DNA from 3 places in the Clostridium chromiireducens genome. Region 1 is predicted to be linked to each of the others. Evidence: riboswitches for the same ligand, from Rfam matches in the RefSeq annotation. Region 1 holds a riboswitch; each other region holds the start of a gene.

Region 1 (5,683 bases):
TGAAGATGCTCGCTACCCGCGATTGGACGGAAAGACCCCGTAGAGCTTTACTGTAGCTTAGCATTGAATTTCGGTATTGTCTGTACAGGATAGGTGGGAGACTGGGAAACTAGGGCGTCAGCCTTAGTGGAGTCGTTGTTGGGATACCACCCTGATAGTATTGAAGTTCTAACTGGATGCCATGAAACTGGTGACAGGACATTGTTAGGTGGGCAGTTTGACTGGGGCGGTCGCCTCCTAAAATGTAACGGAGGCGCCCAAAGGTTCCCTCAGAACGGTCGGAAATCGTTCGAAGAGTGCAAAGGCAGAAGGGAGCCTGACTGCGACACCTACAAGTGGAGCAGGGACGAAAGTCGGGCTTAGTGATCCGGTGGTACCTCGTGGGAGGGCCATCGCTCAACGGATAAAAGCTACCTCGGGGATAACAGGCTGATCTCCCCCAAGAGTTCACATCGACGGGGAGGTTTGGCACCTCGATGTCGGCTCGTCGCATCCTGGGGCTGAAGTAGGTCCCAAGGGTTGGGCTGTTCGCCCATTAAAGCGGCACGCGAGCTGGGTTCAGAACGTCGTGAGACAGTTCGGTCCCTATCCGTCGCGGGCGTAGGAAATTTGAGAGGAGCTGTCCTTAGTACGAGAGGACCGGGATGGACTGACCTATGGTGTACCAGTTGTTTCGCCAGAAGCATAGCTGGGTAGCTAAGTCGGGAAGGGATAAACGCTGAAAGCATCTAAGTGTGAAGCCCACCTCAAGATTAGATTTCCCATAGCGTAAGCTAGTAAGACCCCTTGAAGACTACAAGGTTGATAGGTCAGAGGTGTAAGTATGGTAACATATTTAGCTGACTGATACTAATAGGTCGAGGGCTTGACCAATAAATAATCAAGTTGTAATACATTAAAAATACTATGTGCAATTTTGAAAGAACAAAGCTTTCAAAGGAAGCTCACTCAACGTAGTTGAGGAGTACAGTTCATTAGACCAAATCATAGATTTGGAATGAACAAGCATCTCGTGATGATGGCATAGAGGTAACACTCCTTCCCATTCCGAACAGGAAAGTTAAGGTCTATAGCGCCGATGGTACTGCACGGGCGATTGTGTGGCAGAGTAGGACGTTGCGAGGTAACTTAAAAGATAGTTGTAATGACTATCTTTTTTATTTACAGTAAAAAAGTTCTTATGATTACTATATAAATAAATATTTGGGTAGAGAAAAATAAGAAATAATCCACAATGTATTGTAATATGCATGTGGATTATTTCTTATTAATGTGGATATTTTTAAATTGACATGTTTATATAATAATTACATCAAAATACTTGTAGATTCCTAAAATTCTCATCTTATACAAAGTAAAAATCCTTTGAGAACTTTGATTAATGTGTAGTAGATGGTATATCATTTACAAATAATTATTTAAGTGATATAATTGGAGTAATTTAATAACGAAAACCTAAGGTAGAGGCGCCAGTAATAAAGAGTACTCATCGTGAGTTGGCAAACGGTGATTGATGAGAAAAGGTATTATGGCCGAAGATTTGAATTATGCAAAGATTTATTTCTGGTTATGCATAGAATATATGTATAACTGTCACGAAAGTGGAGAGCTACAAGGATTTGATAAAACTATAGATGATAGTATTACAATGGAAGTTCTAATATTATTATAATTTAGTTTTGTACAAGTTTTATGCGATTAACTCTACCCGTTGGTATAAATTACTAACGGGTTTTCTTATTTAACAAAATAATTTTTAGGAGTTGGCAGATTAATGAAAGTAGAAGGGGTACTAGTACCATTAATAACACCATTTAAGGATGGAAAGGTAGATTTTAAATCTTACGAAAGAATGATCAATCATTATATTAAAGAAGGTGCAAATGGAATTATTCCACTAGCAACAACTGGAGAATCACCTACCATTCTTACGTGTGAGTACGAGAAAGTATTAGAAAAGACTATTGAGTATAATAATAATAGGGTGCCGGTGTATGTAGGATTGGGAGGAAATAATACAAGTGAAGTAGTTAAAATGTCGAAGATAGTAGAAAAGCATAGCGTAGATGGCATACTATCTGTAGCACCATATTATTCAAGACCCGATCAAAGAGGCATTTACGAACATTTTAAAGCTTTATCAGAATCAACTAACTTAGATATCATACTATATAATATACCGTATAGGACTGGAACTAATATTGAGAATGATACTGTACAGATATTATCACAGCTAAAGAATATAATCGGTATAAAAGATTGCTGCGGAAATATGAAGCAAACAACAGAATTATTATTAAATCCACCAAAAGATTTTTCAATTTTGACAGGAGAGGATGCGTATTTTTATACAACACTTGCGCTTGGTGGACAGGGAGGAATAATGGCTTCAGCTCATTTAAGAACTAAGGAATTTATAGATATATATAATTTAGTAAAAGAGAATAATCATCAAGAAGCATTGGATAAATGGAAGCTGATACATGGCATGATACCTCTTCTATTTTCAGAACCTAATCCTACACCACTAAAGTATTGCCTAAATAAGATAGGTTTAATAGATTCTGATGAAGTTAGACTTCCATTAGTAAATGTTACAAAGAAACTTCAAGATAAATTAGATAAGATGTTGGAAAATATAGCATTATAATATAGAGATATAATTATTAGGAATGATTAAAGAAAGTAGAAAATTAATATCAATAAGGACAAGAAGATAGCATTGTGAAGATTATAAAATATATTCTTAGTATTTATAAAAGGTCAGGAGAGAGGAAGTAGTAATTGCTTCCTCTTTTATTATTAACTATTATGAATAATATCTATAAGGATTATAGAGAAGATAAGAATTGTAAACGTATTTTTTGACTACTATACAAATTAGGAGTAATATAAAGAGTGAAAAAATTAACAAGGAAGTGATTTAAAATGATGCCTAGGTTTTTTTCTATGATCAAGAGTAAGGAAATTACAAGAGGGCAAGTTATGAAAGACGTAATAGCTGGATTTATTGTTGCTGTAATAGCATTGCCATTGTCAATAGCTCTTGGAATATCATCAGGGGTATCTCCAGATAAGGGGATTGTAACGGCAATATTAGCAGGGTTTATAATATCATTTTTAGGAGGCAGCAAAGTTCAAATAGGTGGCCCTACAGGGGCATTTGTAATTATAATTTACTCAATTATTCAAGAATACGGATTGAATGGGCTTATTACTGCAACGGTAATGGCAGGAATAATTTTAGTTATAATGGGATTATTAAGATTTGGTTCATTAATTAAGTACATACCACAAACAATAACTATAGGTTTTACTGCTGGTATAGCAGTAACACTTATGTCCACACAAATTAAGGATTTTCTCGGATTACATATTGATAATGTGCCAGCAGAATTTTTTGAAAAGTGGCAATTTTATTTTACCAATATAGAATCCATTAATGTATGGTCACTAATACTGGGAGTAGGAGCTGTAGCAATAATGGCAATATGGCCTAAGGTTAATAAAACAATACCAGGATCTATGATTGCATTAATTATAATAACTATTATTGTAAAAGTTTTTAGTATTCCAGTAGAAACTATAGGAAGTAGGTTCCAAGAAATCTCATCAACTATGCCAACACCTGTATTTCCAAATATGAACATGTATATAATAAATAAATTATTTGCGCCAGCTATGACAATTGCTATTCTAGCGGCGTTAGAATCATTATTATCGGCAACAGTAGCGGATGGCATGATATCCGATCAGCATGATTCTAATATGGAACTTGTTGCTCAAGGAATAGCTAATATTACGAGTGGATTATTTGGGGGAATACCAGCGACAGGAGCTATAGCAAGAACTGCAGCGAATGTAAAGTCAAATGGGAAAAGTCCAATAGCAGGAATGGTTCATGCAGTTGTGTTATTAATGACTATGCTAGCGCTAATGCCATTAGCTAAAATGATACCAATGACTGTACTAGCAGCCATACTTATAATAGTATCCTATAACATGAGTGAATGGAGAGTATTCAAAGCATTATTAAAAGCGCCTAAGAGCGATGTGATTGTATTATTAGTAACATTTGCATGTACAGTTGTATTTGATTTAGTAGTTGCAATAGGAATTGGAATGATTATGACTATGTTTTTATTTATGAAGAGAGTCTCTGATACTACTGAAATAAGGAACTTAGTTGATGAAGGCGTTTTTGATGACAGTATATCAAATGTATTAGAAAAAGCAGGTGGAAAGATACATGTTTACCAAGTCAATGGTCCAATATTCTTCGGAGTAGTACAAGAATTTATTTCTAAAATGAAAGGACTTGAGGCTTCTATTGAAGTTGTCATTTTAGATATGCGCCATACTCATGCAGTGGATGCTTCGGGAATAGATGCGCTAACTAAATTATTAAAACATTGCAAAAGTCTAGATATAAGGCTTTGTTTAACTCATGTACAAGATCAACCAATGAAGGTGTTAAGCAAGATGGGATTTGTGGTTAAGATTGGTGAGATAAATATCTATGAAACTAAGACAGAAGCAATAGAAAAAGCGTTTGACTATGTGAAACATTTGGAAGCATCGTAGAATAGTAGTTGACATAACTTATTAGATATTACCGGGGAAATAATATACTTAACTATCATTGATTCTTAATATATGCTTCTAATCTTAAATACTTAGTATTTACACATATGTAGTAAAATATATTATAATTAGACTCGATAAAAATTATATGCAGTAGATGAGGTATGCTTATGGAATATGGATGGGAGCGAACATTTCCGTTTCTGAAAATTGATAATAATATAATTGGGGAATTGCTTGAAGGTATACTAGAGAATGATTATATTACTAATGTAATTCCGATAAATGAAGGCTGCAGAACGACCAACTATATCGTAGATACAAATATACCAGAGAAAAAATATATTCTAAAGATATTTTTTTCAAAAGAGCAAAATTATAAGAAAGAAATTAAATTATTAGCTAAATTAAAAGAAGATAAGTTAGTTAATGTTGCTACTATTTACAAGGTTGGGAACAATGAGATTATACAAAATAGGGAATATGCAATTTATGAATACATGCAAGGAAAGACAATAGGTAAAGCAATAAGCGAAGGCTATAGTATAGAAAATAATTTTATTAAGGATGTTGCACAGTTTTTAGCACAAATACATAGCTATAAATTTGAGAAGGCAGGTTTTTTAGATGAAAATCTGAAAGTCGTAAATGAATTACCACCTTTAATACTATGGTACGAAAAATTCATGGGTAGTAAAGCTAAAGAGCGTCTAGGAAAAGATTTAGTGCATAAAATTTTATACATAGTGAATAAAAATGGTCATATACTAAATAAACTAGATAATGATATTAGGTTAGTTCATGGAGATTTTCAAGGAACAAATATTTTGATTAAGGATAATAAACTAGGTGGAGTTATAGATTGGGAATTTGCAATGGCTGGACATCCTTTAGCAGATATCGGACAGTTTTTTAGATATGAAGAGTATTTTAGTAAAGATATGATAAAAGTTTTTGAAGAAGAATATAATAAAATTTCTAGTTATAAGCTTACAAATGATTGGTATGAGATAAGTAAACTTCGAGATCTAGCAAATCTGATTCAATTAATAAATGGAGAAGGCAATATGCCAAACAAATATTCAAATATAAAAGATAT
Region 2 (5,683 bases), on a different contig from region 1:
GAAGCCTTTCGCCATTTCTAAAAACAACACCTTCTTTGATTTCTATCTTATCACCTGGAAGTCCTATTAATCTTTTTATTAATATATCTCCTTTAAATTCATCATTTTTAAATAATACTATATCTCCTTCTTTTAAACTCTCTGGACTATAAACCCTAGTTACAATAAGCCTATCTTTAACTTCCAATGTTGGTATCATGGATCCACTTGTAATCCAAACACCATAACCTACAAAACGATAAACTAAAAATCCTATACAAGCAATAACAGCTATATCGATTATCCATTCCTTTATTATTGACTTTTTTCTAAGTTTTTTGCGCTTCAAATCTTCATCTTCATTATTTTCTGCCACAGTATTGCCTCCATATCATATAATTAATAATAATTATATACTTTCCTATGATTAATATTTCACCTTATCTGTGTTATTAGTAATTTTTATGCTTTATTTTTCAACACCATTTTAGTATACCATAATTTTCTCAATAAAATATTTATAAGTTGTTAACTTTTATACGATTTACTATCATTAATATTTATTTTTACTTTGTCTTACTTTGCCTTATTAAAAAAACACTTTAGTGTCAAGACTCAGTTTTCTTAAATAACTTTGTAATAAAAATATGCACTAATCCAAAAAATTAGTGCATATCTCTTCTATCTATTTATAATCTTGGGAAAGAATATCAATAAAAGCGCATTCATTAAAAGTATGCCTTAAACCAACATTGAATAATAATTCAATGTGGAACCTTTTAAAAATAAGTTTGTAAAAGACTTATTTACTCTATATCATTTTTTAATAGATCTTCATAGGATTCTCTCTTGCAAATTAGCCTTGCTTCATTATCCTTAACCATTACTACTGATGGCTTCGGTATCTTATTGTAATTGCTTGACATTGAATATCCATAGGCACCCGTAGTCATTATTGCTAAAATATCGCCGCTTTCAACTTGTGGAAGTTTAACATTTTCTAATAATATATCTCCTGATTCACAGCACTTCCCTGATATGGTCACAGTTTCTTCTGAAACCTCAGAAACCTTATTAGCAAGAATACATTCATACTCTGCATTATATAGGGCTGGTCGTATATTATCTGTCATTCCTCCATCTACTGATACATACGTTCTAATACCTGGAATCTCTTTGATTGATCCCACAGTATATAATGTAAGTCCTGCATTAGCTACGATACTTCTTCCAGGTTCTATTGTAAGAATTGGTCTTTCTTGACCAGTTCTAGCACAAACTTCATCAACTTTATTAATTATCGTTTTGCAATATTCCTCAGTAGTCTTAGGTTCATCATCCTTAGTATAGTATACACCAAAACCGCCTCCAAAATCTACTTCTTTTATTAAGTAACCAAGGTTGTCTTTGGTGTTTCTTACAAGCTCTAGCATTATTTCCACAGCATCTGCATATGGTTCTAAATCAAAGATTTGTGAACCTATATGACAATGTATTCCTGCAAGATTTATACTTTCCAGACTTATAGCCTTCTTAATAGCATCTTCTATAACTGTACCTACTGGTGCAAATCCAAATTTGGAATCTATTTGTCCAGTTTTTATATACTCATGAGTATGAGCCTCAATTCCTGGTGTTATTCTCAAATAAATATCCTGTACTTTATTATATTCCTTAGCTATATTATTTAGCATTTCCATTTCATAGCAATTATCTACTACAAAATTACCTACACCTAATTTAACACCTAACTGAATTTCATCTAATGTCTTATTATTTCCGTGAAACATTACTTTTTCAAGTGGAAATCCTGCTTTATGAGCTGTGTATAACTCTCCTCCTGAAACAACATCTAAATGCATTTTTTCTTCTTTTAGCAACTTGCACATTTGCAGTGTCAAAAATGCCTTTCCGGCAAACGCTACTCTATTATTGTTTTCTTCGCATTTAAAATGATTTCTATAATCTCTACAATATTCTCTTATCAAATCTTCATCGAATACATATAAAGGACTTCCATATTCTTTTACTAAATCTTTAGAACTAACTCCCCCAATTACTAATTGATTGTCCTGTTCTTTCATTGTTCCAAACAATTTCATTTGCCTAACCCCCAAATTAATTATACTTATTATCAAGTTATTTATCTTTAAATAATCTAGCCGTGATAATAAAGGCATGTATCCTCTATTCATCCTGCGATTAAAAAGCAACAGTTATCGAAAGCCATTAAGCTCCCTTTAATAATATTATAAAAAAAATCTATACGATAGTTTTTATGTTTTCCACGAAAAGAAATTACCTACTTCTTTGGTTTTATTATGATTTTTGCCCAAAAAACAAACGCCACAGAATATGTCTGTGACGAGTGGTAGATTACGCTAAATTTGTATGCATATTAATTTCATTAATTATCAATTTATAAAATTAAATTATTAAATATTTTTCCAAATATAGAACAATCAAAATTATTATTTTAAATTGTTAATTAAAATGCACCTTGTAGCTCAACACTTTCGTGACAGTTATTCACATATTTTATGAATCCCCAGAAATAAATTACCGCATAATAAGTTATTCCTTCGGCCGTAATACCTTTCAGCATAAATCATCGTTTGCCAACTACTTATACCTACTCTTTATTAAAGCACCTCTACCCCAGGTCATATTATATTTATATTCTATCTAAATAGTAGACTTCTTATCTACCCATAGGTTCTTTAGACTTCTAATGACTATAATATCATATTATTAAACTGTTACAAATATGATACCATAAATTTTACTTAAATCAACATTTTTTTTATTATTCATACATCAAGTGTAGGATTATATTTTCTATTCTTTTCTATAATTATCCATAAGATTGCACATAATGCTTGCTGAAGATGGTGGAGTAAATGTTATAGCATTAGCCCCAGCCTGAATAGTCTCAATAATTGATTCATCAGTTGGTCCTCCAGTCGCTATTATCGGAAACTCTGGAAAAATTTTTCTGATGTTTCGAACTATTTCAGCTGTTTTTTTACCACCAGAAACATTCAATATAGTCGCACCGGCTTCAATTCTCTTAGAAATATCTTCATCTTCCGAAATAACAGTTACTATTACCGGTATATCTATGGTGGCCCTAATTTTTCTTACTACTTCATTACTTGTTGGAGCATTTACAACTACCCCCATGGCCCCCTTAAATTCTGCATCCATTGCTAAATTTACTACTCTCTTCCCTTGAGTTATTCCTCCTCCTACGCCACAAAATACAGGAACATCTGCTGCCATCACAAGTGCTTGTGTAATCACTGGCTGTGGTGTAAATGGATAAACCGCAATAATAGCATCAGCGTTACTATTCCTTATTAATGCAACATCAGTACTAAATAACAATGATTTTATTCTCTTTCCAAAAATCTTAATTCCACCACAATTTCTTATAACCGTTGGAACTTCAATCACATGATTTCTAAGTGTACCTTTTATTTGCGGAACAAACTTAGCTTCTTTACTTGTCATAGATCCTATCCCCTCCCCATAATCATTAAACTTAATAATTACAATTCAACTTATAATAATTTTAAATCATACACTCTTATATAATTTAAATTTAATATTTTTACAGTAACTCATATCTCTCTCATAAAATCTCTTTATCAGCAAAACATAATCTTATATGTATTCACCATATTCATTAACCTTAAAGTAATCCTATTTTTAATAGCGTTTTATAGGCCATGGCAGATAACTTATCCTTCATTTAAGCATCCTATGAAAATGTATTAGTGTATCCTAATAAGAATAGTATCCTAAAGTCTCTCTACTTATAGACTATATTCTTTTAATTCTATACTATTATTATACTATTTTATCATTTTCCTTAAAGTTAAATTTATATTTACTGTTTGTCCACATTATCCACACTTTTTATCCACAGATGTGTGTATATTGTTTATAACAATATATTATAAATTCTTTTAAGGCAAAAATGCTAGTAAAACTTTTCTGCAAAATCCTCTCGATATAGCTAAATAAGCCTATTTTTCAACATTCTCAACAGAAATTTTGTGTAATTTTGCTATTAAATGAGTTTAAATAACATAATTATTTACTTTATGATACTATTGGAATTCAATAATTATTTAAAGAACTTACCATTTGTCTTATTTTTTTCCACTCGACTTATCCACAGATAACATAGGCTTATCAACACTATAAACAAACCCTTTATTTTACAGGCTTTACCACATATTTTTCTCTAATATTTATACAGTTTGTCCACAATCTTATTCACAGATTTTAGTATTATTGAAACTAATTTTAAACTTTTGTGTAAATCTTTTTATTAAACCTTAATAATTCCTTAATAGTTTGTTAACTTCTAATATAATACCTTAATAAAACATTAAACAATGGTGTACTGTATTGTAGTCTATTCATTCCTATCATATACTTTTAATCAAGAAAAAGATTTTAATAAAGGAGGTTTATTTAATGACGCAAAATGAATTTTTTAACATACTAATGGATGGACTAAAAGAAATTCCTGAAATAAAATTACAGGAAATTATATCCTATTATGATCATAATTTTACGCTTGGACTAGCTGCTAGAAAAACTGAAGAAGAAATAGTACATGAATTAGGTGACCCTAATTCTATTGTCAATAAATATAGAAATGATAATTTAAATATATATTCTAATTTAGAATGCTCTATTAATGATTACACTAATCAAGCAACCACTGAAACTTCTTATAATTCTATAACTGTTAATAATAATATTACAAGCGATAATTTCAATAATAACGCTACTAATAATGAAAATGATTTGAAAAATAATGTTGAACTAAAAGACTTAAATATAAATGATTCTCATGAAAATGCTAATTTAGATGACGATTTTTATAGACTTCATAGTTCTACTATATCATCTGATAATAAAGAATTCAATTCTCAATCTGCTGCTTCATATAAGGCAGATAAGAATTTTAGTGTTGACAATGATTTGAGTTATAATAATTGCAATAACTCAAACTATGATTATAATAGCAAAAATAATTCCAATAATTTTACTAATAATGTTTTTAATAATAGATCACCACACTCCAATGTAAATGCACTATTAAAGTTTTGTATTGCAATTCTAACTTTAATAATTTTCTTCCCAGTTATAACTGGAGCCATTGGTTTTGTTATTGGAATTTTGGGAGCAGCTATAAGTATTTTTATCGCCAGCATTGGGGTATTGGTAGGTGGTACCTTTACAAGCTTTATTGGGTTGCCTAATATACCTGCTTTTGTTGCTAATTTTCCATATCCTGTTATAGTTCTCTTCTCGTTAGGCTCAATTTGTCTGTCAATGCTTTTAGCACTTTTATTTTATTATCTTGGTAAATTTTTTATACAAATATTTATTAAAATCTATAATGTAATCAAAGGAAAAGGAGGTGCACTTTAATGAAAAAAAAGTTTATTTCTACTAATATGAAGATATTTATACTTGTATTATTTATTTTATCCATTACTTTTTATACCTCAGGATGCATTGTTTTGGTCCAAAGTGGATATAAACTTTCTGATTATGCTGATGAACTTCATGTAAATCCTAATTCTTTTAAATATGATATAAATTTATCAGGCTTTAACTTTGATTTTAATGCTTCTTATGTTTCAAAAGATTACACAATCAATGATAATATTAACGAGAT
Region 3 (5,683 bases), on a different contig from region 1:
AAAATCCAGTGCAATTGTATACAATACCTCAAGCTACTGGAGATTTGACTTTATTGTTATTCCTAAAAGCCTTTTCTTCAGGGTGTACAGCTCTAACAGGAATAGAAGCAGTAAGTGATGGGATACCAAATTTTAAGAATCCAGCCCAAAGGAATGCTAAAGTCGTATTAGGCACACTTGCCTGCATTGTTTTTCTTATATTTGGTGGAATATCATATCTTTCAACAATGTATAAAGCGTCACCAGGGGAAGATATTACAGTAATAGCACAAATAGCTATTCAGGTTTTTGGTCAGAACAGCCTAATGTTTTTTGTCGTACAAGCTACAACTGCTGTTATCTTAACACTTGCGGCTAATACTGCATTTTCAGATTTGCCTTTACTACTTTCAATACTAGCTAAAGATGGATATGTGCCAAGACAGCTTGGCAAAAGAGGAACTAGATTAAGTTTTTCCAATGGTATAGTATTATTATTTCTAGCATCTTCAGTTTTAGTTTATATTGCTAACGGAAGTACACATGTATTGTTATCTCTATATGCAGTCGGAGTATTTATATCATTTACTTTATCACAGTTTGGGATGTTTAAGAAATGGACAAAGAGCAGAGAAGGAAATTGGAGGCATAAAGCTTTTATAAACGGATTAGGGGCCACAGTTACTGCAGTAACATGCATAATAATCGGAATTGAGAAATTTAAACATGGTGCATGGGTTGTACTTATATGTATACCAATCTTAGTAGTAGGAATGCTTAGGGTTAGAAGGCATTATACAAAAGTTAGGGAAAATTTAAGAATTGAAACAGATTTAGAAAGTTTAATTGTAAGGGAAGCTATAACTAAATATGTTATTGTTCCGGTCCAAACAATAAATAAATCTTTTATTAAGAGTTTAAATTATGCTTTAACAGTTGGAGAAAATATAGAGGTTTATCACGTGAGTACAGATGAAGAGATAACTAAAAAATTAATTGAAAAATATAATAGATTAGGAATAAGAGCGCCACTCATAATAGAGAATGCACCATATAGGAATGTCAATGAAAAATTGCTTGCTTATGTGGAAGAGAAACATAAACAGCTAAAAACCCATGAAGTTATAACAGTAGTAATGCCTCAATTTATTATACATAAATGGTGGCATCAAGCTCTCCATAATCAAACATCGATTCTACTTCGAAGAGCTATATTAAAGATGAGAAATGTAGTAATTATTACCGTACCTTATATAATTAATGAATAGCCTATATAAAAAAATGAGAGTAACCAAAGCTATTTTGGTACTCTCATTTTTTTGTTATTATGGAATATAATTTTTGCTTGGATATATACACATACAAAAATTATATATTTATGCAGATTTTTTATTAGAATAACTTACGTCAACATCATCTAAAGGAATAACTTTAGTTTTGTATTTAACCTTATAACCTATGTATAATATTATAAATAAAGGAAGGCCTATATATGCTGCAATTAATCCATTCCAATCAATCGCCTCAGGAGTAATATATGAATATCCTTGACCTATTATTATAATAATACACATTAATAATGCTAATATAGGACCAAATGGATATAAGCTAGCCTTATATTTTAAGTCATTTAAGTCTTTACCTTGGTGAACATATGCTTTTCTAAATCTGTAATGACATATTGCTATCCCTACCCAGGCAATAAATCCAGCAAGACCAGATGCCGCAACTAACCAAACGTAAACGGTACTTTCTGCATATAAACCTGTTAAAAAGCAGGCAGAAGCAATTAATGTAGTTAAAAGTACAGCATTTACAGGCACGCCTCTTTCATTTGTTTTAGCAAAAACTTTAGGTGCCATACCTTCTTTAGCCATCGCATAAAGCATTCTACTTGATGCATACATACCAGAATTACCAGCAGATAATACAGAAGTTAATATAATCGCATTTATCAATGAAGCAGCACCTGCTATACCAGCTCTTTCAAATACCATTGTAAATGGGCTGGTATCAAGACTAGCTTCAGTAAATGGTATTATTGCGCCTAAAACAATTATTGTTCCTAAGTAAAATATTAATATTCTCCAAAATATTGATTTTATAGCTTTAGGTATATTTTTCTCAGAATCTTCACTCTCACCAGCAGCAATTCCTATAAGTTCTGTACCTTGGAATGAAAAACCAGCGATTAAGAATATAGAGAATATAGACGTAATTCCTCCATGGAAAGGCCCATCTTCTAGAGTGAAGTTATGGAATCCTATTTGTTCTCCGCCCATTATTCCTACGATCATTAAAACACCAATTACAATAAATACAAGAACAGTAACAACTTTAATTCCAGCAAACCAGTATTCTGATTCACCATATGCTTTTGATGATAAAATGTTTAATCCTACTATAATTGCTAAAAACAATATACTCCAATATAGCGCGTTTACATTTGGGAACCAGTATTTCATCAACAAAGAACCAGCAACCATTTCAGCTGCTATTGTTATTGCCCAGTTATACCAATAATTCCATCCAAGTGCAAACCCAAGTGCAGGATCAATAAATTTATTAGCATAGGAACTAAAAGATCCTGGAATAGGCATATGAGTTGCCATCTCCCCTAAGCTTGTCATTAAAAAATACACCATTATTCCGACTAATGCATAAGCTACAAGTGCACCACCAGGTCCAGCCTGATGTAAAGTATCACCCATAGCAAGAAATATACCAGTACCGATAGATCCGCCTATAGCAATCATATTCAAATGTCTTGCTTTTAAGCTTCTTTTTAATTCGTTATTTTGTTCACCCATTTTTTCTCCTCCAGTATGGTTTTATAATTCCATAGGTAAGCAACTAAGATAATATAAACATTATAAAAATAAAAAAAGCCATGAGAGCATACTCATGACATAAATACGAAAATTATATATTCTATAAAAAATATTATAAACCATCGTATAATTACATTGAAAATAGCTCTCCACAAAATAATTCGTGACAGTCTTATGCATATTTTACATAAGCCCAGCAAATAGTATTAAAGCAATTAACTATTTACTTCGGCGAAAGATCCTTTCGTATCACATCATCAAGCTTACCTCCGCAATACTACTTTTAAATTTCGCGCCTCTATCTTAGTTATCTATCTATTATTTCACATATAATTATCTAATATAACTGGAGTTATGTCAATATTTTTAATTTTTTAATATAAAAATTAAAAATATATCACTTTTACTGAAATAAGAACAAAGCGGTTTAGTTGATATATTATTAATGTATTGATGAATATTTTAACAAATGCTTAGTAAAATCAACCAAAAGTATTTTAATTGACAACGATATAGGCTGCGAGTATAATTCAGTATAGAAATGCTTGTTATTGACAATGGGGTCAACTTTATTAAGGAAGGTTGACTTATTTTTTTAGAAAATTAAATATAGGGGGATACATTATGAAAAGATTAAAAAAAATAATTGCTGGGGTCTTATGTGTTGCAACTGTTGGTGTATTAGCAGGTTGTGGTTCTAAGAATGCAAGTAATGAAAAAGTGCTACGTGTAGGAATGGAAGCTGCATATGCGCCATTCAATTATACACAAACAGATGATGCTAATGGAGCAGTTAAAATTAAAGGAAGCAATGAATATGCCAATGGTTATGATGTTATGATGGCTAAAAAAATTGCTGACAAAATAGGTTACACAGTCGAAATAAATAAAATGGAATGGGATGGATTAGTTCCGGGAGTAAATTCAGGAAAAATTGATGTCTCAATAGCAGGTCAAAGTATCACAGCTGAACGTTTGCAAACTGTAGATTTTTCTGATCCATACTATAAAGCTAATATTGTGGCTCTTACTAAGAAAGGTACTGCTTATGAAAATGCAAAAAGCATTGCAGATTTAAAGGGAGCAATTTGTACATCTCAATTAAATACAGTTTGGTATGACATGTTAAAGCAAATTCCAGATGCTAATATTCAGCCTGCTATGGATACAGTTCCATCATTAATAGTTGCACTTTCATCAGGAAAGGTAAATGTTGTTGCAGTAGATAAGCCAACAGCTATGGCAGCAGCTTACTCGAATCCAGATTTAGTTATGCTTGATTTACAAGGTGATAAAGGATTTAAAGCTTCTGATGAAGATGTTAACATGGGAATTGCGATTAAAAAAGGAAACAAAGAATTAACTGACAAGATAAATAAAGCACTTTCAGAAATTTCAGAAGAAGAACGTAATAAAATGATGGAAGAGGCTATAAAAGTTCAACCATTATCAAAATAATACTAATAATAAATAAAGAGGAGGTTTATATGTATTAGCCTCCTTTTTTAATTAGATATTTCAAATGGTAAAATATATTTTTGGTGAGGTGGAAAATAATATGACATCAAATTTACCAGAGGGATTTTTTCAATGGGTTTGGTATCTTTTACAACAGTATGGCACTTTATTTATACAAGGAGCATTATATACACTTTTAATTGCTGTGATTGGTACGATAGCCGGGTGTATTATTGGTTTTTTGGTAGGTATAGTAAGAACTATTGAGGTAAATCCTGAAGCTAATAAAATTAAAAGTGGTCTTTTAAAAGGTGTGCAATGGATATTGACCGCTTATGTAGAATTCTTTAGAGGCACACCAATGATTGTACAATCTATGGTTATATTTTATGGTGCTATGGAGGTATTCGGCATTGATATGTCTCCATTGGCAGCAGGATTGTTAGTTGTTTCAATTAATACAGGAGCATATATGGCAGAGACTGTTCGTGGTGGTATAGCGTCAATTGATCCGGGGCAGACCGAGGGTGCAAAGGCAATTGGAATGACACATTTTCAAACTATGCTATATATAGTACTTCCTCAAACATTGAGGAATATTATGCCTCAAATAGGTAATAACCTAATTATCAATATTAAGGATACATCTGTATTGAACGTAATATCTGTAACAGAGCTATACTTCGCAGGTAAGTCAGCTGCAGGTGCTTATTACAAATACTTTGAAGTATTCTTTATAATATGTGTAATTTATTTTGTTATGAATTTGGCTGTTTCTCGCTTATTACGTTTTATAGAGAAGAAAATGGACGGGCCGGATAGCTATAAATTAGTAACAAGTGATTATATGTCAGGAGAAATTACTGAAAATAGTTCAACTATTAAAATCAAGGGAGGGAAACAATAATGGAAGCTATCGAAAATGTGAATGGCAATTCTCCTATATTAGAAATCAACCATTTAGGAAAAACTTTTGGAAATAACGAAGTTTTAAAAGATATTGATTTTAAAATAAATCAAGGAGATGTAGTTTGTATTATTGGAGCATCAGGATCAGGAAAATCAACCCTTCTTAGATGTATCAATATGCTAGAGACCCCTACTTCAGGTGAAATATTACATGACAAAGAGAATATATTAAGTAAACGTAAAGAAATAACTAGCTACAGGGCAAAAGTTGGAATGGTATTCCAACAGTTTAATTTATTTAGTAATATGACAGTACTTGATAACTGCATGATTGGAGTTACTAAAGTATTAAAGAAAGACAAGGATTATGCAAATAATATTGCAATGAAGTATTTGAAAAAGGTGGGAATGGCCCCATACATAAATGCAAAGCCTCATCAACTTTCTGGAGGGCAAAAGCAAAGAGTAGCAATCGCTCGTGCACTTGCTATGGAGCCGGAAGTCTT

The links. A riboswitch is a leader RNA that binds a small molecule or an ion and turns the genes downstream of it on or off. The one in region 1 is predicted to bind lysine.
Region 2: another riboswitch for lysine. It lies ahead of lysA (diaminopimelate decarboxylase); the one in region 1 lies ahead of dapA (4-hydroxy-tetrahydrodipicolinate synthase).
Region 3: another riboswitch for lysine. It lies ahead of D2A34_RS05430 (amino acid permease); the one in region 1 lies ahead of dapA (4-hydroxy-tetrahydrodipicolinate synthase).

Annotation. Positions count from the first base shown of each region.
Region 1 covers NZ_QXDJ01000009.1:130,591-136,273, reverse strand. The annotation lists partial or broken rRNA gene D2A34_RS24935 (23S ribosomal RNA) at 1-873, shown strand, start outside; rRNA gene rrf (5S ribosomal RNA) at 1,009-1,125, shown strand; lysine riboswitch at 1,454-1,620, shown strand; gene dapA (4-hydroxy-tetrahydrodipicolinate synthase) at 1,775-2,650, shown strand; gene D2A34_RS24920 (SulP family inorganic anion transporter) at 2,929-4,584, shown strand; gene D2A34_RS24915 (aminoglycoside phosphotransferase family protein) at 4,755-5,683, shown strand, end outside.
Region 2 covers NZ_QXDJ01000001.1:1,187,914-1,193,596, forward strand. The annotation lists gene lepB (signal peptidase I) at 1-355, opposite strand, end outside; gene lysA (diaminopimelate decarboxylase) at 786-2,081, opposite strand; lysine riboswitch at 2,475-2,643, opposite strand; gene D2A34_RS04700 (beta/alpha barrel domain-containing protein) at 2,818-3,492, opposite strand; gene D2A34_RS04705 (DUF1700 domain-containing protein) at 4,468-5,433, shown strand; gene D2A34_RS04710 (DUF4097 family beta strand repeat-containing protein) at 5,433-5,683, shown strand, end outside.
Region 3 covers NZ_QXDJ01000002.1:28,617-34,299, forward strand. The annotation lists gene D2A34_RS05425 (APC family permease) at 1-1,247, shown strand, start outside; gene D2A34_RS05430 (amino acid permease) at 1,356-2,789, opposite strand; lysine riboswitch at 2,945-3,119, opposite strand; gene D2A34_RS05435 (transporter substrate-binding domain-containing protein) at 3,435-4,268, shown strand; gene D2A34_RS05440 (amino acid ABC transporter permease) at 4,369-5,175, shown strand; gene D2A34_RS05445 (amino acid ABC transporter ATP-binding protein) at 5,175-5,683, shown strand, end outside.